3 regions of the Shewanella sp. SP2S2-6 genome follow, and region 3 is predicted to be linked to each of the others. Evidence: predicted binding sites of a transcription regulator. Region 3 holds the regulator's gene; each other region holds the start of a gene.

Region 1 (7,600 bases), on a different contig from region 3:
TATTGGATTATTTATTGCCCGATGCCAATGGGTTAGAAGTGTTGATTAAGCTCAATGCCATGACGCAAGACCAGACTGTGGTCGTGATGCTGAGTCGCTATGAAGATGAGAAACTGGCCCAGCGCTGTATTGAATTAGGTGCGCAGGATTTTCTGCTCAAGGATGAGGTTAATTCGCGGATACTAACCCGTGCGATTCGCTACGCAAAACAAAGATCTTCAATGGCATTGGCGTTACGTAATAGCCATCAAAAACTCAAAGAGCTGGCCGAGCACGACTCGCTCACTAAGTTGGTTAATCGTTATGGCTTTGAACTGTGTCTGAATCGAGCGATCGCAAGGGCGAAACGTTGCCACGATTATTTAGCCGTTATCTTACTCGATCTCGATGATTTTAAAGCGATCAATGACACTTTAGGCCACCAAACTGGTGATGTGCTGTTAGTTCAAGTGGCGGCCAGATTAAGTGAAGTGCTGCGCGATGGCGATATTATTGCCCGCTTAGGCGGGGACGAATTTGTCGTACTGGTGACGGATAACGATTATAAATATTTCCCCATGATAGTGGCCAATCGACTGCTAAAAGTCTTTGAGGACGTGTTTTGTCTCGGTGATAACGACGTGCTTATTGGTGCCAGTATCGGTGTGGCTTTTTATAATGAAGCGGCTTCGAATAGTTCTGAATTGATGAAATGCGCCGATATTGCCATGTATCGCGCTAAAAAGATGGGCCGAAATCAGATACAGTTTTATTCCGAAGCCTTAGATAAAGAGGTGCGCTACCGTAATCATATCGAGTCAAGTTTGCGTATGGCCTTAAAAAGACATGAGTTTAAGGTCCATTATCAGGCACAGGTTAATGCGAAAACCCATCAGTTGGTGGGGATGGAAGCCCTTATCCGATGGCAGCATCCAGTGGATGGCATTATCGCCCCCGATCAATTTTTACCTATTGCTGACGAAATTGGCTTAATGGATGACATTGATGATTGGGTGCTTGAACAAGCCTGCACCCAAGCTCAGATTTGGTTATCCCAGTTACAGCCTTTAGGCCAAGAATTTACTATTGCAGTTAACCTCTCCGCCTCTCAAATAGGCAATGAGAACCTATTCGATAAAATAGTGCATATATTGACTAAGACAGGCTTGCCTGCTGGAGCATTAGAGCTTGAAATTACAGAGAATTGCCTCATTGAAGATCCCCATGAACATGCCAAAGTGCTCGATAGAATCGCCGGATTAGGGGTGCGTTTTGCCCTCGATGATTTCGGGACGGGTTTTTCGTCATTAGAACACATCAAACTGTTTCCGATCAGCGTGCTGAAAATCGATAAAAGCTTTGTCGCTTCCTACGATAAGGATGAAAAAGACACCCGATTGCTCGCTGCTTTACTCAACTTTGCCTATGGGTTTAATGTTATTTCTGTGGCGGAGGGTGTTGAAACGTTTGAGCAAGCAGAGTTTTGTACTGCTCGCCATTGCACTGTTTTACAAGGGTATTTATTCTCGCGCCCCTTAGATGCCGCGGCGTTTGAGGCCAAGTATATTCTGCCACTACTAACCCAAACTCAGCTCCCAGTGTGAGAGGTCTCGAACTATTTCAATAGCATAGTGATTTCGTCTGGTGAGGAATATTTTCTTGCTTTACACTGAGCAATAGACAAATATCAGCCCCTTTTTCTGTCGCTGTGCTTTTAGTGCTGCAGAACGGTTTATTCACTCATGCTTAAGTTGGTCACTCAGCAATGAAAATAGGTATTTTATCCCAATTCCCCCAGTTGTATTCGACGCAACGTTTAGTGGAGGCTTGTCAAAGCCGCGGACATGAAGCGGTCGTGATCAATACGCTGAACTGCTACATGAATATTAATTCCATTAAACCTAGCATTCATTATGAAGGCACTGAATTAGTTGGTTTTGATGCCATCATCCCGCGTATTCATGCCAGCGTGACTTTTTATGGTTGTGCCGTTGTTCGTCAGTTCGAGATGATGGGCGTGTATGCGGCGAATGATTCAATCTCTATTGCGCGTTCTCGGGACAAATTACGGGCGCTGCAATTACTCTCCCGCAAAGGGATTGGTATGCCTGTGACAGGCTTTGCCAATAAGCCAAATGATATCCCCGACCTCATCAATATGGTGGGCGGCGCTCCGTTAGTCATTAAGTTACTCGAAGGTACTCAAGGGATTGGCGTGGTATTAGCTGAGACGAAAACGGCTGCTGAGAGCGTGATAGAAGCATTCTTGGGGCTGAAAGCGAATATCTTAGTACAGGAATACATTAAAGAATCCAATGGCAGTGATATTCGTTGTTTTGTTGTCGGTGACAAGGTCATCGCCTCTATGAAGCGCCAAGGTCCCGAGGGGGATTTTCGCTCTAATCTGCATTTGGGTGGCTGTGGTGAGGTGGTTAAAATCACTGCAGTGGAACGTAAGATGGCGATTGCGGCGGTGAAAGCGATGGGATTGGTGGTCGCTGGGGTGGATATTTTACGCTCTAATCGTGGTCCTTTGATCCTTGAGGTGAATTCGGCGCCAGGCATTGAAGGGATTGAACAAACCACAGGGATTTCAGTGACTGAGCCTATTGTTGAATATATCGAGAAAATGGTCGCTGCCCGTAAAACCAATAGACCTATTATTGCCTAATAGTTGATTACGCTAAAAAAACGCTACCGTTTAAGGTGGCGTTTTTTATGCTTAGAGCTTAGACGTAAGATCCTAAATGTTAGATCTTAGAGATCAAAGCTGTAGGAATAGCCGAGTACCAGTTTGGCATCATCATCGGTGAGATCGGTATCAGAAACCATGAACGACACTGTGCCCATGCTGGTATCTGCACTGAGTGTGACGTTATAGTCGGCATAGTTATCTTCGCCAAACCAAGATTGCACAACATCACCGCTTGAGTAGCCATAGTGCACTGATAAGCTAAGTTTTTCAGTGAGAGGCACAGAGACAGTCGCGGCAAGATAGCTGAGATCTTTATTATCTAACGGATCGGCGGCGACATCGTCACCGGCATTGATGACATGGGAGTAACCCAGTTCAAGCCACTTCCAAGTTACTGCAGCATGGAGTTCACCAAAATCAATGCTGCCAGGAGCGTCTGGGTAGGCGTAGTAGAGGTAGCCAAAGTCGTAACTGATGTCTTCGGTAATATTGCCACCATAACCCGCGTAGAGATCTAGCTCGTAGCTCGTATCATCACCAAAATCCACATTCGATGCCCAAGTGCCGGCATAAAATCCAGAATCATGGCTGTAGTCAATCCCACCTTGGATTGCGACCGCATCTTTAGTTTGGGTCGCACCGCGCCATAGGTAATTAGAGGTACCACCAATGTTGCCTGATACGACTGCAAAGGCATTGCCTGCCAGTAACATTCCCGTCGATAAGGCCAAAACGCTATACAGTGATTTCTTCATGCTCATCCCCTCGATTGACTTATTTATCGATTCACCATTGGCGCACTTAAGTAAGCAGTGGTCATTAGTGCATCTTGGTTTTTTTCTAAGAAGGGATTTGCTAATCACATGCCACTATTACAATCATATGTAAAACAATACATTAGAATATCAAGTGTTAATGAAATGTTTTTATTTGCCAGCTTATGGGGCAGAGGCGCACTCTTGTTGTGCAAAAAATATTCAGGGTTTCACTGGAAGAAAGCAAAAAAAAACGCCTCACAATGGAGGCGTTGTTTTGAATTTTCTCGCTTAGTTTACGCTGTCGCGTAGGGTTTTACCCGCTTTAAACTTAGGCACAGTCGCTTCAGCGATTTGAATTTCTTTACCCGTTTGTGGGTTACGGCCAGTGCGAGCAGCACGAGTCGCAGTTTCAAACGAACCGAAGCCTACGATGGAGATTTTGTCACCATTTTTCATTGATTCGGTAATGGCTGCTTCAAAAGACTTCAATGCGCGTGCGGCTTCTACTTTCGTTAGATCGGCATTTTCTGCAATTTTGGCGATAAGTTCAGTTTTGTTCATTTTTATTGTCTCTTCTTTCCGTAGATTTATTTGAAATAAGCGTGCCTAACATGCCATAAGGTTCAGCGCTTGGAAAGCCTTTTGCGTCTAAGCTGCCGCAGGATGTTCGGTAAAGCGCAGAATATTTACTCAGTTCGTGACTTAAGTTTTATTCTGGTTTCATTCTTCTAACAGTTGATAGAGTAATTTTTTAACCAATTTGGGTTCAAAGGGCTTGTCGCATAAGGCATTCACCCCCGCTTGGGACACATTGCTGAGGTGGGTATCGTTGGCTTCGGAAGATACCATTAAGATGGGAATGTGCGATTGCTGGCTTTCGCTGCGAATATATTGAGTCAGCGCAAGACCATCTACGCTGGGCATATTGTAGTCAGTGATGACTAAGTCGAACATATTGTTTTTCATCAACGCTATGGCCTGTGCACCATCTTCGGCCTCGGTAATCAGTTTCATCCCTAAGTTACCGATAGTGCGTTTAATGACATTTCTTGCCATACGGCTATCATCGACCACTAATACGCGCACATCTTGCACATCGAAGTTACTGAGGTCGAGTTCATCGTGGCTGAGCAGATCGATAGTGGCATTTAAGGCTGTGGCTAAATGGTCGGCACTGAAGGGCTTAGGCAGGATAGCGACCACACCCGATTGGCGGAATATCTCAAGTTGCTCACGGCGACACTCACTCGAGACCAGCATAAATTGAATATCTTTGCAGTCCGCGTTAGCCCTTAGGTAACCCAAAAGATCAATGGCGGTGCCATCATCAAAATGCATGGCGCTGGCGATAAGATCGGGTTTGTGGCGAGCAATAATATCTTTAGCCGCTTCGATATTTTCTGCGGTTTGAATGCTGAGAATACCTTCTTGTTGCAAGCGCTGAATAATTATTCGACGCTGGATATCTGAAGGTTCTACCAAAAGAATGGATAGTTCACTGGGCGATAAATGGCTCATAGTCTACTTCAAGTTAAGAGTCGCAAGTATTTTATTGGGTCGCTAAGCTACGCTATTAGTAACAGCTTAGCAACAAATGTCCATTACCGTGTTTGACGGGTCAAATAATGACTCGTGACCTTAGAAAATGCGATCCAATACTGCAAGAGTAAAATGACAATAATGCTTATTGTCAGCGGCAACATAGGAATATTGTGGCCAGAAACAACCACTTTTACATCTTCAGGGGTAATGCGGTAGGCAATAATCGCTGTAATGCCTAGGGCTGAAAATCCTAAGGTTTGCATGCCGATATAAATCTTCAAGACTAAGCTCGACCACGGCGTGCGCATCATTATGCCAACGAGCACAGGGAGGACGCCTAGGGTGAATACATCAAAGGATTGCGTTGTCGCAGCCCGTAAAAGTGCGGCAATGCTGAAGAGGCAATATAAAGAGATCAGTAGCATAAGACGTTTAGGCATAGATGGATATGTAGACAGGTAGCGAAGAAGATGAGCAAGTGTAGGAAATGCCCTAATCCGAGTCCAGCATAACCTTAATATCGTGTAGAATAAGCCTTTTGCGAAAGGCTTATTCTATTAGGTGAAGTTTATGACAGAAGTTGAGTTTTGGGGTTTAGTCACGCGTACGGAAGCGGCGCAATCACAGGAGTCTTTGGCTCAAGCACTGAAGCAGAAACTCGCCGAACTGAGTAATGAAGAGTTAAAAGCCTTCGATAAAATCTTTGGTCAGCAGATGCGCCGTAGCTATTTGTGGTCGGTTTGGGGCGCTGCTTACATTATTACGGGCTGTGATTCTGAATATGCCTTTGCCGAATTCAGGTGTTTTTTGATTTCACTCGGCAAAGAAATCTACGATGGTGTGGTTAATCAGCCTGACACTTTAGCGCGTTTAGCCGCTTGGCCAGAGCGAGATGCCTATGCTTATCCCTTTGTGGATGAATACGATCTTATTGCAGGGCAATTATACGAAGATAGAACCGGTGAGGAATTGCCCTTTATGCCATCGGGCAAGGCGACGCCCGCGGGGAAAAAATTTAGCACTAAGCCCAAGGATTTAAAGCTGCAATACCCTGAGCTCAGCGCCCGTTTTCCATTTTAATCTTGCAATCGCTTATGAGCGTAAACAGGCATTGGTTGTCACGTCGAATGTCATGCCGTATTTAGGGCAGATATCATTCATAAACTCATGTTCCTGTGCGGTTAATTGCTGAGAAAAATCTTGCTTAAGCTGCTCAGCCATTTGGGTTTCAGCCGCATATTGCGCCTGAGCCAATTTGCTAAAATGAGCGTTAACCGCCTGTTGTTGGCTGATGGTCAATGGCGCCGCATGGCTTGAAAGACTAATGCTAGTTCCGAATGTTAGTAGAGCCAATAAAGCAATTTTATGTGAGTAAGGTTTTGATAAATTAGCTGTTTTTAGGTTCATAGGTAAGCTCCAAATTAAAAATTACGTTTAACACGTCAGTTCTAAATCGTGCATCCTTAGACGGTAAAGAAAACGAGTTGTACTGTGAGGGGCTTAGCTTATTGTATAAATATTGAACCTATGCTGAACGGTTAGTTAGCGCTCATTCTTCATTTCTTTGCATTGAAACCCTTGCTTGCGAGTATCGAACTGGCACATAGAACCACATTCCCAAGGTACATCGTCGTAAAAGGCCGATTGTTCGCGTGCAAAATCGCGGCAGGTCTCATAGCTATCAAAGTTATCCGTTTTTTTATACTTTCCAGAGTCATAGCCATGGTTATAGATAAAGGCTGACCAAGTTTTAGGGCCGGTATTTTTATCACTCGGGGAGATAAACCAAATCGCACTAACCACGCAGGTAAACAGGATAAGAATGAACACAGGTACAACGGGGAATTTCATTTTTATTAAGTGAGCCATGTAAACAATAGCGGAAGGATAACGTTTTTTTTGTGGTTATGCGCGTAAAATGTTCACAAATTGATAACTATGCACTTACTTAGTGCAGTCTCGATACAAAAAGATACGTGTCAATTGTGGTTATCAGATAAAATTTACGTATTTATACAAAAGCTTACACAGCATTAGCTGTACTTATATCAGTTTTGCGTTAAGCTCTAGTTCAGGTTAGATTTTGTACTGTGGTTCTCAGAAAGTTATCTAGGCCTTGGAGGCAAACATGAAAATTCAGTCCCTTTTACTCGCAGGTGTATTAAGTTGCAGTGCGGCTTGGGCGGCCGATGAAGCGCCAGTGAATCCCGTCACCGAAGATGGGGTGGTTAAAATTGTTTGGCAAAGTCCTAAGGATTTTCGCGATATCAAATCATCGGGGGAAATCCAATCCCGCTATGAGAAGCGCTTATTTGAGACCTTAACAGAAAACATCAATAAAGAAGCGGCGAAGATTTTAAAGCCGAATCAAAAGCTTGAAATGACGATCACCGATGTTGATCTGGCGGGGGATATGCGCCCAACCTTTGGTGCGACCGCCAATGATTTACGCATTGTTAAAGAAATCTATCCACCGCGTATGACTTTTTCCTATCAAGTTTTGGAAAACGATAAAGTGATTATTGCGGGCGATGAAAAACTGTCGGATATGGGTTTCATGGATGGGATTAAATCTTTAACTGATAAACCTTTTATGTACGAAACCAAAATGTTGACTGATTGGTTA
Region 2 (7,600 bases), on a different contig from region 3:
CTGACATCAATGGAGATAACAGTTGCGATATCGCTCATACTGTAACGAAAAGCTGCAACTTTGCAGTTGCAGCTAAGGTGTTATTGACCCGCAGCGGTATCCTCACCAGTCCAGAGTCGCATGATGCGATAAGGTGGTTTGGCTGTTTCAGCTTCGCCATTAAAGGCTTTTGCTTTATGCAATTGATTCACTGAAATATATAACCAGCCCGTTTCACCAAATTGCACACTATCGGGAAAATCCAGCAATGGAGAACTGACCACTGTTGATAGCGTACCTTTGTTATCTAGCATAGATATGGCATTGTGGTTCAAATTGGTGAAGTAATGATTACCTTGTTTGGACGTTGCAGCGCCATCTGACACAGGCTTAGCTCCGACTAATTTTACAGTCGCGATAATTTTATCATTATTGCCTGTTTGTAAAGCCGCAGTCGATAACTGATACCAGTGAGTGCCATTCATTGCACCATAATAGAGTGTACTTCCATCGGCAGATAAACTGATGGGATTGACCGCGACACTAGCAACCTTGCCATTAAACAATGTTGTTTTGTTATCTATGTTCATTACTGCATCCGCTTCGGCCTGCAGCGAGCTATGACCTGAAAAACGTACGGTATGACCATCGTCGATACGCACTGCTAAGAGGCCTGGGTTGGCGATATCGGCTAAATAAATCCAACCTTTTTGTGAATCGACAACCAGATCCTGCATAAAGCTGCCTTTGGGCGCGAGTGCTTGTGGTAGGACAATTTGTTTATATAGACTGCCATCCTTAATGTTGAATCCCCAAATCCTCGTCTGACCTAATTCTAACCCCATATCTGCGGTCCAGAGGTGTCCAGCTTTGTCCTGAGCAATCCCTAATAAGGTATCAAATTGAGTCATATTGGCAGTCGAAGCTTTCTGCAAATCCATTGAAGGCCAAGCTTTGTAAGCATTGGTTTCACGATTAACTTCAATCAGTTGTATACCTGACGGCGTATCAAGTGGATGTACCGTGGCAAAAATCCGACCTTGTGCAGTGACGCTGACATTGCCAGGTCGTATTGGCAATTCAGCGACTGTTTCAAGACTTCCTACCGCTGGGGTAGCGTTTACAAAACTACTGGCAGTCAAAGAAAGCCATAATGCTGTAGTAAATAAGTGTTTCATATTCTATCTCCGCTTTTCTGTTTAAGGGCTGTAGAATAGGAGTTATTATTTACAAAAAAAATAGTGCAAAAATCGGTTCTGTTTCAATATTAATTTGATAATCAGCACTATTCCGCCGTCGGCTCACCCGCTTCGACTTGTTGCTCGTACTTGCTGAGCTTGTTGTAGAGGGTTTTTACACTGATCCCCAGTTGCTCGGCAGTGTCAGTTTTATTGCCTTGAGTGGTTTCTAATGCTTGATAAATGGCGATTTTTTCTAAGTCTTCTAAACGCATGCCCTGCGGAATAACCACTTGGTCATCGGCAGATGCCCCCATTTCACTCGCCTGTGGCAGTTGTAAGTGACTGGGTAAAATCTCTTGATCTGCCAAAATATAGGCTCGCTCAATGGCATGTTTTAATTCACGCACATTCCCTGGCCAAGGATATGCCGCAATCATCTGCGCACTGTCTTCAGCGAGGCTTTTATTCTGCTTTTCGGCCACATTACGATAGGCAAGAAAATGCTGCGCTAGCCCGAAAATATCATCGCCACGTTCCCTTAATGGCGGAACGCGGATAGGGAACTGGGCCAAACGGAAATACAAATCTTCGCGAAATTGCCCTGCCTCAATCGCCACTATGGGATCACGATTAGTTGCCGCCACAATCCGCACATTGGCATGCTGCACTTTGGCACCGCCAACGGGACGATATTCGCTATTTTCAAGCACTCTGAGTAACTTCACTTGATGCTCAATCGGCATTTCGGTGACTTCATCAAGAAATAAGGTTCCACCTTCTGCCTGCTCAAATACGCCTTTGTGATCGCGATTCGCACCAGTGAAAGCGCCTTTGACATGACCAAACAGCTCACTATCGACCAACTCAGGGCTTAATGCACCGCAGTTAATTGCAATAAAAGGCTCGTTCAATCTCGGGCTGGCAAGATGTATGGTATTGGCAACGAGCTCTTTCCCTGCGCCACTCTCACCAATAATCAGCACATTACTGTCGGTCGCAGAAACGCGACGTATCGTACGATACAGCTTGTGCATAGCTGCAGAGGAACCGACAAGCAAACCATATTGGTCTAGCTCGCTGGAAAAAGGCCGAGGCCGGATTGGTGATGAGACTAAATACTGGGCAAAATCGGCGAAGATGTCACTGATCAACGTCATATCGTAGGGTTTACGAAAATGATAACAGGCAAAATTCGACATTAACTGATCAAGATTGGGGTTCGGCTGACCGTCGGAGAGAAATATAAACTCGATATTAGACAAGGCTGTATTGTCCAGCAGCCCAAGATAATCCTCACGGCTAAGGCTAGACAGCTCAATGATGGCAACATCAATGTGGTTCGCCTCAAGCTGCTCTATCCAAGGTAAATCATCGACACTGCGTAGCTTATTAAAGTCGGCTGCGCCGGCGAGTTCAATGATAGCTTGCTCGGCGTTTACATCCTGCAGGTGATAAAAAAGTGTCAATCGAGCCATGCTATCCCACTCCCTGTGTATGAAGGGCTACTGTATGTCAGTCGTGAAATTTTAACAACAGCAACGGTAATAGTTGCCGATATTCTAAGAGGATGGCGCAAGTAACCGAGAATATCAGCCTAAAAATCAGCCTGTTAACATACCATTAAAAATGAGAACAAAATATGCATGGTAGCTGAACGAAACGCAATTAGTTAAGCCAAACCGTTAAACAGGACTGTGCCGAACACTGGCATTTGGAGGCATTCATGAAGTCTAATGTTGTGCAACATCAGACTGATATCCGCGCCGATATCAGTTTGATTGATGAAATAATAAAGCTCAATCAAGAAGGGCTAACATTCTACAATCAGGCAATGACGTACGTCGAAGACTATAACCTTAAGCGTATTTTTTCGACCAAAGCGAATATCCACCAACGAATGTTGACGCGTTTTGAACAGCTGCGCCCTCTAACTGGTGAGCCTATTCATGGTCTAAGTCATGCAATACCAGTGACTTATACTCAAGTGACCAAATTGCTGCAACAATGCCATATGGCACAAGCGATGGCCGCACTTGTCGCCATTGAACAACAAGTGTTAATCCAGATGAAACAAGCGGTAAGGCAAGCACATCAGCCACAGCTTGCCAATCAGCTCGCAGAAGGTGCCGCTTGGTTGCAAATCAGTTGCGATGGTATGAGTTCACTCAACCCCAGTTAATCCTTGTAGCTGTTAGCATCAGTGCACATCAATATGATGTCTCTGTACTAATACGGCTTGCTACTGCATACGCGAAACCTTACACACTCAACCGCACTTATTCGTGCGGTTTTTTTATGCTCTAAAGATGGCTTTGCTTACCAGCAAAAATTACATTTTGTCGGTAAAAAAGACCGACTTAGGGGAAATCGCTGAGACATGAAAATATCGAAATCATCAACTAAAATCATTTAAGTCAATGACTTAATAAAGCTGGCACGATTCACGCAATATCTAACATCGAGAAAACAACGGAGGATATGATTATGAAAACCACAACAGCATCAGTACTAGCGACCTTACTTGTCGGTTCAATCAGTTTAAATGTCGCCGCAGCTCAAGATTGGAAGGACGGGGCAAAGGATGCGTGGATCGATGGTAAAGCTGAAACCACTTTACTGCTCAACACTAACCTCAATTCCTTTGACATTATCACCGATGTGAAAGACGGAAACGTCACATTAACAGGTAAAGTGGAAAGCAGTGTCGATAAAGCCCTCGCCTCTGAACTGATCAAAAGTTTAGACGGGGTAAAAGATGTCGATAACCAACTCACTGTAATGAATGAGAAAGAAGGCACCAGTGACGTTGTCGCGTCGTTGACCGATTCTAAGGTTGCCACAGTCGTCAAAACCCGTTTACTGTTTTCAACCGATGTTTCTGGCACCCAGATTAATGTGGATGTCGCCAATGGTATCGTCACCTTAAAAGGTGAAGTTGCTAGCGATGCCGAACGTCAGTTAGCGCTGAAAATTGCTGAGAATACCGACGACGTGAAAAAGGTTGTCGATAAAATCAAAGTCGTAAAAAACATGTCTTAATGCTAGCAGTTAGTCTTGACTCAACGATTTGATCTAATTGGTTATAAAAGTGAGTCATAACAAAGCGTCACAAAAAACCAGCCTAGGCTGGTTTTTTTATGTCTATTATCAGATTTAATCAAGCTAGGTTTTCTATCTCGACTAAGGAAGACTAAATTGCGAAAACAAAAATCGAAGTGGGAAAATAAAAGCTGCGCTAAAATGTGGGCTCAGCGCTGGCTTCAAAGCCAAACTGGAACTCATAAAAATGCTGACCATTTTCGATACTGATGGCCATAGTGCCCGTTAAGCCCTGCAACTCGCCCGCGCCAGAATGGGGAACCACTTCTAAGATCAAACGGTTTTGCCCATCGGTCATAATGCCAAAATGTTGCAGCACGAAACTGCCCTGCTTACCGCATACATTGCCAACCACTTGTTCAATCGCCACATAGCCAGCCGAGCCTTTGACTGACGTCATCGCACTGAGCATTTCACCTTGACTGCGGCCCTCAAGCTCACCATAAAAGGTTTTATCTAAGGCCATACGCCCTAACGTCACGCCGCCAACCCCTGTCGCATAGGGGCTATCTGGGGTGAGCTTAACATCAAATTTCCCAGTGATTTTGCTAACTTGCATGACACTCTCCTTGTCAAAACCTTATGCCAAGTCTATCTACCCGAGAATGCTTGCCGCTGCGGCAAGCATCACACACGGAACGAAAAATAACTTAGCACAAGCCTGCGCAGATCCATAATGCATTTACTCCCGACCCGTTGCGCACGACTACTCACTACTGAGTTATGTTAGTGATGCCAGTTTCACTGACTGTCACCTCTAAGGTTTTGACGATTTCAGGGCTTTCAGACATAGGTTGGTCAGGCGCTCTATCGCGATAAGTCACGGCAATTTTGAATGGAGCTTCGAAGGGATAAACAGGTTCAATACTGTCCACCTCAATGCGATCGCCTAGCACGACGCTGCCTAAATGCTTCAAATTATTGTGTTCAAAATCGAGGCTAAACAAGCCAAGATACCAAAATGCCCCCGAACCTTGAGTCGTCACAATAAACGGTGCCACAAAGGGCATAGTCTGCATTTTAGGATCATCTTGAATTGGCGCGTTACTCTGGGTATCAGGCTCTAAAGCGGGATCGAAATTTAACGGCGTAATGCGCAAATAATCCAGTAATACTCGGCCTTTTACCTCGCCATCTTGATAATCGCCCATCGCAAATTCCGTTTGCTTGATCTTAATAAAATGGGTCAAGGCAACCGATTTACCGCCCTCTGGTAGGGTAATTTCAAACGGGTTAGCGGTATTTAAGCTAAAGAGTTTAAGCATCACTTCCGACGCATTCGCCACCGGCTTAACCTCAAGCGGTGTCACCACTTCGACCTCATTGGCCTGTGCCTGCGCTTTTTCCTGTGCCATAGCCTCGTCGTATTGCATGACCTTACCATCTTCCATCACCATATAAATATCATCATTGGTCATGTTGAAACGGTAAATACCCGCGGCAAGTATGGCGAATATCACTAAGGTGCCCGCTAGGGTTAACTTTACAAACGTACTCATTTTCTCTCCCCAATCGCGCGCTTTGTGCGCTGCTTTTCTAACACTGATCAACTTCAAATCAATGTCGGAGCAGTATTACAGATACTGAGTTAAAGCGGAGTGGGTAAAGTGTAAAAAAGTGACGCTATTTTGAAATTTGTCAGGCCAAGTTCAGTTTATCCCTAGCCGAGATAACTAAAGACATTGAATTTTTATCACCTTACCGTCGTCAAGCTTAAAAAATGCATCTTGCGGCATTTCTTGTGCCCATAAAGCTTGATAATCCAGATCTGCATAAATGCCGCGAAACACGGCCCCAGATAAAGCATGAGAAACGACAATGACGCGTTCAGGGATGCTAGGATCGTTTAGCCAATCCTTAAGACGCCCACTTATACTTGTAAATGACTCAGCATTCGGAGCATAGGTATACCAGTCGACGATGCCACTTAACTCAGGCTGAGATTGCTTAATATCTGGGACGCGCTGCTGTTCCCAATCACCAAGACCGAATTCAATTAAACGCGCATCCTTTTGTAACCGTGCAACAGGAAAACCAATTTGTTGACAAATAATTTCTGCGGTCTGTACTGCTCGCCCTAACGGACTAACATGAAATGCCCATTCATCCACACTGTATACATGCTGCTTCAAGACCTCCCCAACCGCTTGTGCCTGTAACTCTCCCAGTGCCGTTAAAGGAGAATTACAACGTCCCTGTAAACGTAGCTCTGCGTTAAATTGTGTCTGCCCATGACGTAATAGATAAATCGTTTTTTTAATCAATTTGAGAACCTAGAAACATATTGTTGAAACACAGACTTGGTGTTGTATGCTAAGCTACGCTTTGGCATTGATAATGGGAAATGTCATTATTCAGTATCAAATGACGTCCTTTAGCATCAGAATGTAAAATACTCAAACTTACTGGACGAATGGTATTCCAAAGTGTTTCAGAATTTTGTTCCGTCAGGAAATAGTTAGTCAATAATTTAACCATCAAAGACTCTAATACAATAAGCACATTACCACTGTATAGCATGCCAATATTTTCAATGATTTCAAAAAGACGTTTCTCTACTATTTTTAATTGAGTATAAATAGATGAGCAAAACCCACGGGATTGCAACATCATAGTATGAATACACAGGGTTAAATCAAAACATTCTCCATTAACGTCAAAATCGGCTTTAAAATCCTCCAATGCTAACTTTTTAATCACAGATATGGATCTTTTCCGTCCCTGGTTTAATATTCCAGCCGTTTCTATTGATAATGGTGACGTGCAAGAGTATACAATTTCAAACCGAGTATCCCTCAATGAGTTTGCTAGCATATTTGCATGCAATTCTCCGAGATTAGACAGTGAATGATGAGAAGGTGCAGACAGGTCGTACACGTCTAAAGATTTTGCATCCCCTTGACTAATTAGATATATAGTAGCCAATTAAATCACCTCAAATTTTATATTAAGTTCGACAATTTTAGCCGAGAGCAAGCTAAAGCAACCGACACTCGGCTACATTTTAGGCGGTTAAAAAACGTGGCGGACACCTAATGTAACAACTTTATCGTCGCCAACATCTTGCTTTATGCCAGACAATCTATATTCGCCTTCGTATACGGAAAAATGAGTATAAACTCGAGTCGATTTAGTCACTTTTTTATCGATACCAATAGTAAACTGGCTGATATCAACATCAGTCACCTCATCATTTTGGCCAACAAGTTTAGAAAAATAGCCACCTAATCCAGAGCGATCTTTACCAAACTCAGCTTTCAGTGTGATACCGGATAAATCATAGGTCGCATTGATAAAATAGGAGTGCCCTTTCATGTTGGAAAATGTCAAATTCTCAGTAT
Region 3 (7,600 bases):
TGCATACCACCGGATAACTCACTTGGCATCATCTGGGCGGCACCACGTAAGCCTACGGCTTCGAGCTTCATCAGCACGATAGTGCGAATAATGTCTTCTGGCAGACCTGAATGTTCGCGCAGCGCAAAGGCCACGTTATCGAACACATTAATGTCGGTAAACAGCGCGCCGCTTTGAAACAACATGCTCATCCGCTTACGCAGACTAAATAATTCATTGCGACTCACGCCATGGATATCGTGGCCATCAAATAGCACTTGTCCGTGGTCAGGCGTTAATTGGCCGCCGATCAACTTTAACAGGGTCGTTTTGCCTATGCCGCTCGGCCCCATGATCGCCGTCACCTTGCCCCTTGGAATGGACAGGCTAATATCTTCATATATCACACGCTGACCGCGGCTAAACCCCAAATTACGGATCTCAACCAACGGCGTTTGTTCTTGAGTCATGCTTGATTCCGACATTTGCAAAGAGGTGATCCTAGTCTTCCTAGACTGACCAATCGAAGAGCCGCAAATTGTACGTAATTGCGCTTTAACCTACAACCGAATCGACACTATCGCCCTGCGATACTTTCAATTTGCCTCATTTACAGCGAAAATGCGCCCTAAGTTTTCACTCTGCACAGGTAAAATGTTACTTAATGTTTTCAACCTAGTTGCAGAATTGGCGATATTGGCTAATTCGTTCGCACTTAGCTCGCTCTTCGTCCAATTTTAGGTGCAATGAGTCGATATACGAGTGTGAAATAGAGGCATCCCGTGCGGTAATACCCGCCGCGATACGGGATAAATGCATTGAAATAAACGACAAAGACGATGATATTGCTCAAGACCTTCGGCCGCTAAACAGGTTATTGTGCATGAATAGTTGCCGCAGCTGAACTTGACGAGTCGGATCAATCGCTCTAGCCTGCCGCAATTGTTTTGTTGCTTTAGGGAATAAACCACAACAAGACATAAGCTAAATCGTCTGAAAACAAACTAAAACTTGGCAGAAAGCCTATTACATATCATCTTTATCGCGTACCAAATTGTGCTATTCCAATCCCATCAATGGGGCGACAAAGACAATGCAAAAAGAGAGATAGACATGGTAGACAAATCACAACTGCGCCAATGGGGCTGTAAAGTTATCGACATTGAAAAGTCAGCCCTAGACAATCTTTATCAATATGTTGATTCGGCTGAATTTGCAGAAGCTTGCGAGTTGATCCTTAACTGCACAGGCAAAGTGATTGTCATGGGAATGGGCAAGTCGGGCCATATCGGCAATAAGATTTCTGCCACCCTCGCCAGCACAGGAACGCCCGCATTTTTTGTGCATCCGGGTGAAGCCAGCCACGGCGATCTCGGTGTATTAGCCGATAACGATGTGATTTTAGCGATTTCAAATTCCGGTGAGTCGAGCGAAATCCTCACCTTAATGCCCGTCATCCAACGTATGGGCGTGCCCGTTATCGCGGTAACAGGTAAACCCGAATCGAACATGGCGCGCTTATCTAAAGTACATTTATGTATTGAAGTCCCAGAAGAGGCTTGCCCACTGGGACTCGCCCCAACATCAAGCACTACCGCGACCTTAGTGATGGGCGATGCGATTGCTATTGCATTACTACAAGCGAAAGGCTTTACCCGTGATGACTTTGCTATGTCCCATCCTGGCGGTGCTTTAGGACGCAAGTTATTGTTAAAAGTCTGCGATGTCATGCATAGCGGTGATGACTTACCGCTCGTTAACCACGATATTTGCATCACAGAAGCCCTGTACGAAATCTCCAAAAAAGGCTTAGGCATGACGGCGATTATCGATGATCAGCGCAAGCTGGTTGGTATCTTCACCGATGGTGATTTACGCCGCGTTATCGATGCCGAAGTAAATCTACGCACTACGCCCATCGCCGATGTGATGACCCGTAACTGCGTGACCATCACCGACGGTGTGTTGGCCGCCCAAGCGCTGCAAGTGATGGACTCAAAAAACATCAACGGATTAATTGTTATCGATAAAGACCGCCATCCAATCGGCGCTCTTAACATGCTAGACATGGTTAAAGCAGGAGTCATTTAATGCCACAGCAAGGATTTTACGGCCCAATCAGTGATGATGTGTGGCAACGCGCGCAAAAGATTAAACTGTTGATCTGTGACGTCGACGGGGTGTTTTCCGACGGTCGTATTTACTTAAGCAATAGCGGCGAAGAGCTAAAAGCCTTCCACACCCGCGACGGCTATGGCGTGCGCTCGATACTCACCAGCGGTTTTAATCTTGCGGTGATCACTGGACGTCAATCCAAAATCGTTGAAAACCGTATGACGGCGCTTGGCGTAACCCATATTTACCAAGGCGTAGACAATAAGTTCGAGCCCTATGAAGCATTGCTCGCACTCTATGGTGTTACCCCAGAAGAAGTGGCGTATATCGGTGATGATATTGTCGATCTGCCAGTGATGAATGTCGTCGGTTTAGCAGTCAGCGTAGCCGATGGTCATCCCTATGTTCGTCAGCACGCCCACTTTGTGACTACGCTCAATGGCGGCCACGGTGCACTGCGTGAACTCACAGATCTGTTGCTACTCAGTCAAAATAAATTCACTTCGGCCCATGGAATGAGTATATGAGTCGTGTGACACTCGCGATTATCGCTTTTTTTGGAACTGCATTAGTGCTGTATTGGCAAGTGCAGAACAAGCACAGCGGTGATACCGATAATAGAGTTAAAGATCAGAATACCCCAGATTTCATCATTGAAGATCTGCGCAGTGTTGAGTTCAATGAACAAGGGCTAGTCAATAGCCGTGTGACGGCGAAACACATGGAACATTATGATTCAACGAATCAAACTTACTTTACTCAACCTGTTTATCTTGTTTATCCAGACCAAGGTAAAGCACAATGGCAACTCAGTGCAGATCAGGGCAAGCTAAACAAGGAAACGGGCAAGGTTGTACTCGAAAACAATGTTATTATTGATGCCATTAGCGCAGAAGAACCGATCCAGACCTTGTCCACCAGTTATCTGGAACTCGATCTCAATACTATGATAATGACCTCTGACCGTACCATTTACGTCACAGGGAAAGATTTTAATATTCAAGGCCAAGGCCTTTATGCCGACCTCAACGCGCAGGAAGTGAAATTGACCAGTCAGGTAGTAGGAACATATGAAGCAAAATAACGTATTACTTGCCAGCCTAATGCTAATAATGAGCATGAGCGCCTTTGCTAAAGTCGACGACCTAAAGCAGGAAGTTAAAATCAAAGCAGTGAGCCAAACGGCAGATATCAAGAACAACCAGATCATCTTCTTTGGTCCGGTGGAAGTTACCCAAGGCTCGATAAAAATCCAAGCAAATGAACTGCGTGCATTTTCTGCCGAAGGTGAAAATAGCAAAATTTTAGTGGCCACTGGTAACCCCGCAACTTACAGCCAAGTGTTAGACGATGGTCGTCCAGCCTCGGCGAGCGCGAAAGAAATTCGTTACGATATGGCAAGCCGTACCCTGACACTGAAAGGCCAAGCTTCGTTAGATCAAGCAGGTAGCCAAGTGACGGGTAATGTGATCCGCTATAACATCATCCAGCAAAAATTGATTGCTGAGAGCACAGGTAATGGTGACGATCGCGTGATCACTATTATTCAGCCAGAAAACTATCAAGATGATGCCAAACCAGACGCGCCAGCGGATAAACCTGTGAAAAAGCAGGACTCTAAATGACCCAAATCACCCTAAGAGCACAAAATCTGGCGAAGAGTTATAAGAGTCGCCAAGTGGTTAAAGACGTCAGTCTAACGGTAAAGACAGGTCAAGTTGTTGGACTACTCGGCCCAAACGGTGCGGGTAAAACCACCACCTTTTACATGGTCGTCGGTCTGGTTAAAAGCGATAAAGGCCACATCTTTATCGACGATGATGATTTAACCGCAGATCCTATGCACCTGCGCGCCCGCAAAGGCATAGGTTACTTACCGCAGGAAGCCAGTATCTTCCGTAAGCTGACCGTCCATGACAACATCATGGCCGTACTGCAAACGCGCAAAGAATTGAAGAAAGAGCAAAGGGAAGAACAACTCGAGCATCTGCTCGAAGAATTCCACATCACCCACATCCGTGACAGCCAAGGTATGTCATTGTCGGGTGGCGAACGTCGCCGTGTAGAAATTGCACGGGCGTTAGCGGCAAATCCTAAGTTCATTTTGCTCGATGAACCCTTTGCGGGTGTCGATCCGATTTCAGTTATCGACATTAAAAAGATTATCGAACAGCTCAAAAGTCGTGGCCTTGGCGTGTTGATCACCGACCATAATGTTCGCGAGACATTAGATGTGTGTGAACATGCCTATATTGTGAGTCACGGAAACCTGATTGCCGAAGGAACACCTGCAGAGATCTTAGACAATCAGCAAGTTAGGGCTGTGTACTTAGGTGAACAATTCAGGCTATAGTTAATCAAGCGGAGCCAATGAAGGCAATTTGTGCCAGCATTGGGCTCCACTCAAGATGATAACAAGCGACCTCATCCAACAATAATAACGTAGGGATCAGCGGTAACATGAAAGCGTCACTCCAGCTCAAACTGGGTCAACAGTTAACCATGACGCCACAATTACAACAGGCCATTCGTCTGTTGCAACTGTCGTCATTAGAACTGCAGCAAGAGATCCAGCAAGCCTTAGATTCTAATCCCCTTCTCGAGCTGGAAGAGGATCAATTCGACGCCACTAAAGACCCTGTAAACCAAACGCTTTCCGATACGGATTTCAGTGAATCGAGCACTCTGCCGCCAGAGAAAGACAGCTCCACCATAGACACGGCAGAGTCCTTAACCAAAGAATCCATGCCCGACGAACTCCCCATGGACACCACCTGGGATGAAGTGTTCACCGCCTCCCCTAATTCTGGCCCCGGCGGCAGTCGTGAAGACGATATGCCCTTCCAAGGTGAGACCAGTGAAGGCTTGTATGAACACTTAGAATGGCAAAAAAACCTCACACCGTTTTCTGAAACCGATTTAGCCATTGCCACCGCCATTATTGATGCCATCGACGATCAAGGCTATCTCACCCAAAGCACTGACGAAATCCTCGAAGCCATGGGCAATTCTGAGGTTGAGCTCGACGAAGTCGAAGCCGTACTCAAGCGCATTCAACATTTTGATCCCATTGGTGTTGCCGCCCGCGATTTAAGCGAGTGCCTGTTGATCCAACTATCGCATTTCGCCGCTGACACGCCCAACCTAGAAAACGCCCGCATGCTGATCAAAGATCATTTAGATCTGATCGCCGCCCGCGATTTTAGATTGTTGATGCGTAAGACTAAATTAAAAGAGGATGAGTTAAGAGACGGCATCGCGCTTATCCAAACCCTCAATCCTCGCCCAGGTTTATTGATTACGCCCAACGATGACGAATACGTCATCCCAGATGTGTCAGTGTCGAAGAAAAATGGCCGCTGGGTGGTTGAGCTTAATCCTGACTGCATGCCAAAAATCAATGTAAATCAACATTATGCTTCGATGGCGCGCTGCACTAAAAGCCAAGCCGATAGCCAATTTATTCGTGGTCATCTGCAAGAGGCTAAATGGTTTATCAAGAGTTTAGAGAGCCGTAATGATACCCTGTTGAAGGTGGCGAACTGTATCGTCCAATATCAGCAAGGTTTCTTTGAATACGGTGAAGAAGCCATGAAACCTATGGTGCTGAACGATATTGCCGAAGCGGTAGAAATGCATGAGTCGACCATCTCACGGGTGACAACCCAGAAATACATGCATACCCCTAAGGGACTTTTTGAACTAAAATACTTCTTCTCTAGCCACGTCGGTACTGACGATGGTGGGGAGTGCTCATCCACAGCAATCAGAGCCTTCATTAAGAAACTGGTTGCAGCGGAAAACCAGAAAAAACCATTGAGCGACAGTAAGATGGCACAACTTCTGGCAGAACAAGGGATCAACGTAGCCCGCAGAACCATTGCGAAGTACCGAGAGGCTATGCTCATTCCGCCTTCTAATCAGCGTAAAAGTTTATAACCTACAGTGGATATCGGAGGACGTTTCTATGCAAATAAACCTGAGTGGACACCATGTCGAAATTACCGAATCGTTACGCGCATATGTAGAAGAAAAGTTTTCAAAACTTGAACGCCATTTCGAACAGATCAATAATGTGCACGTTGTGCTCAATGTCGAGAAAATGCAACAGATTGCCGAAGCGAGAATAAATCTTATCGGTGGTGAAGTTTTTGCTACTTCAGAGCATGCTGACATGTATGCCGCTATAGACGCCCTGATTGACAAGCTTGATCGTCAGGTTATTAAACACAAAGAGAAGTTAACAAAACACTAATAATGGAACTTTGTACCATACTGCGGCCGGAGTGCACTACCTGCGCCACTCCGGGCAGCAAGAAAAAGGTACTGGAACTCATCAGCGACTTAGTCGCTGCCCAGTACCCGACCCTCTCATCTCAAGAGATATTCGAAAGCCTAGTGGCGCGCGAAAAGATGGGGAGCACAGGTATAGGTAACGGCATCGCCATTCCACATGGTCGACTAGCCGATATAGATCAGCCCATTGCCATACTCATTAAGTGTGAAGAGCCGATAGCATTCGATGCTATCGATAAGCAACCTGTTGATATTTTATTTGCACTACTGGTGCCTGCAGACCAATGTCAGCAGCACTTAAGTACCTTGTCTTGCATGGCCGAAAAGCTGAGCGACAAGCAAATATTAAAGCAATTACGCAAGACGCATGATGAAACGGAACTCTATCAGGTAATCACTGGATGAAACTGGTCATAGTGTCGGGCCGCTCAGGCTCAGGCAAATCTGTCGCCCTAAGGGTACTCGAAGATCTCGGCTATTATTGTGTCGATAACCTTCCCTTGCCCTTAATCGGCACTTTGCTTGAGCAACTCAAAGGCAGTAACGATCTCGTCGCCATCAGTGTCGACGTGCGTAACATGCCTGAGCAGGACAAGGTCTTAGTGAAGCAACTCGCGAGCCTACCTCCTGATACTGAGTTAACCAGCTTCTTCCTCAATTCCAGCGATAAAATTCTGCTCAAGCGTTACAGCGAGACCCGCCGTTTGCACCCTTTGTCAAAGAGCCAAGTCTCTTTGCAAGAAGCAATAAAACTGGAAGGGAAACTGCTCGAGCCTATGTCAAAACTGGTCGATCACTACATAGATACGTCGAATTTGAATATCTATGATTTAAGCGATCAAGTGAGACAAATTCTGCTCGGCAGCGTCGATAAAGAGTTAGTGATTAACTTCGAGTCCTTTGGCTTTAAGCACGGTATGCCAACCGAAGCCGACTTTATGTTTGATGTACGCTTTCTGCCTAACCCACACTGGGAACTGGCGCTGCGTCCATTGACAGGCTTAGATGAGCCCGTGGCTGAGTTCTTAAATCGTCAACCACTCGTGAATAAGTTCATCTGGCAAATCGAGAATTTACTGGAAACTTGGCTGCCGCATCTCGAGCGCAACAATCGCAGTTATTTAACTGTGGCCATTGGCTGCACAGGTGGACAGCACAGATCGGTTTACGTCGCAGAGCAATTGGCCAAACGCTTTAGTAACGGTAAACA

Evidence for each region. Region 3 encodes sigma-54, which starts transcription at its own class of promoters, with help from an activator protein. Its sites were predicted from a motif close to GTTGGCACGNNNNTNGNNT; they were not measured.
Region 1: Q4Q57_RS05610 (TorF family putative porin) is a predicted target of sigma-54. The motif match lies at 3,527-3,545, and genes of this name have one in related genera.
Region 2: Q4Q57_RS00830 (BON domain-containing protein) is a predicted target of sigma-54. The motif match lies at 3,591-3,609, and genes of this name have one in related genera.

What each region holds. Positions count from the first base shown of each region.
Region 1 is NZ_JAUOEQ010000005.1:18,879-26,478, forward strand. Features, by position in the region: gene Q4Q57_RS05600 (GGDEF domain-containing response regulator) at 1-1,583, shown strand, start outside; gene rimK (30S ribosomal protein S6--L-glutamate ligase) at 1,745-2,650, shown strand; gene Q4Q57_RS05610 (TorF family putative porin) at 2,737-3,429, opposite strand; gene Q4Q57_RS05615 (HU family DNA-binding protein) at 3,721-3,993, opposite strand; gene Q4Q57_RS05620 (response regulator) at 4,153-4,950, opposite strand; gene Q4Q57_RS05625 (hypothetical protein) at 5,034-5,414, opposite strand; gene Q4Q57_RS05630 (DUF4240 domain-containing protein) at 5,545-6,054, shown strand; gene Q4Q57_RS05635 (hypothetical protein) at 6,067-6,381, opposite strand; gene Q4Q57_RS05640 (hypothetical protein) at 6,517-6,825, opposite strand; gene Q4Q57_RS05645 (DUF3016 domain-containing protein) at 7,103-7,600, shown strand, end outside.
Region 2 is NZ_JAUOEQ010000001.1:198,058-205,657, forward strand. Features, by position in the region: gene Q4Q57_RS00815 (L-dopachrome tautomerase-related protein) at 81-1,157, opposite strand; gene Q4Q57_RS00820 (sigma-54 dependent transcriptional regulator) at 1,265-2,635, opposite strand; gene Q4Q57_RS00825 (hypothetical protein) at 2,884-3,339, shown strand; gene Q4Q57_RS00830 (BON domain-containing protein) at 3,645-4,199, shown strand; gene Q4Q57_RS00835 (DUF3224 domain-containing protein) at 4,396-4,818, opposite strand; gene Q4Q57_RS00840 (hypothetical protein) at 4,973-5,758, opposite strand; gene Q4Q57_RS00845 (histidine phosphatase family protein) at 5,933-6,523, opposite strand; gene Q4Q57_RS00850 (hypothetical protein) at 6,573-7,184, opposite strand; gene Q4Q57_RS00855 (porin) at 7,272-7,600, opposite strand, start outside.
Region 3 is NZ_JAUOEQ010000022.1:5,171-12,770, reverse strand. Features, by position in the region: gene mlaF (phospholipid ABC transporter ATP-binding protein MlaF) at 1-449, opposite strand, end outside; gene Q4Q57_RS14690 (KpsF/GutQ family sugar-phosphate isomerase) at 1,093-2,070, shown strand; gene kdsC (3-deoxy-manno-octulosonate-8-phosphatase KdsC) at 2,070-2,621, shown strand; gene lptC (LPS export ABC transporter periplasmic protein LptC) at 2,618-3,178, shown strand; gene lptA (lipopolysaccharide transport periplasmic protein LptA) at 3,165-3,719, shown strand; gene lptB (LPS export ABC transporter ATP-binding protein) at 3,716-4,447, shown strand; gene Q4Q57_RS14665 (RNA polymerase factor sigma-54) at 4,555-6,033, shown strand; gene hpf (ribosome hibernation promoting factor) at 6,062-6,349, shown strand; gene ptsN (PTS IIA-like nitrogen regulatory protein PtsN) at 6,352-6,795, shown strand; gene rapZ (RNase adapter RapZ) at 6,792-7,600, shown strand, end outside.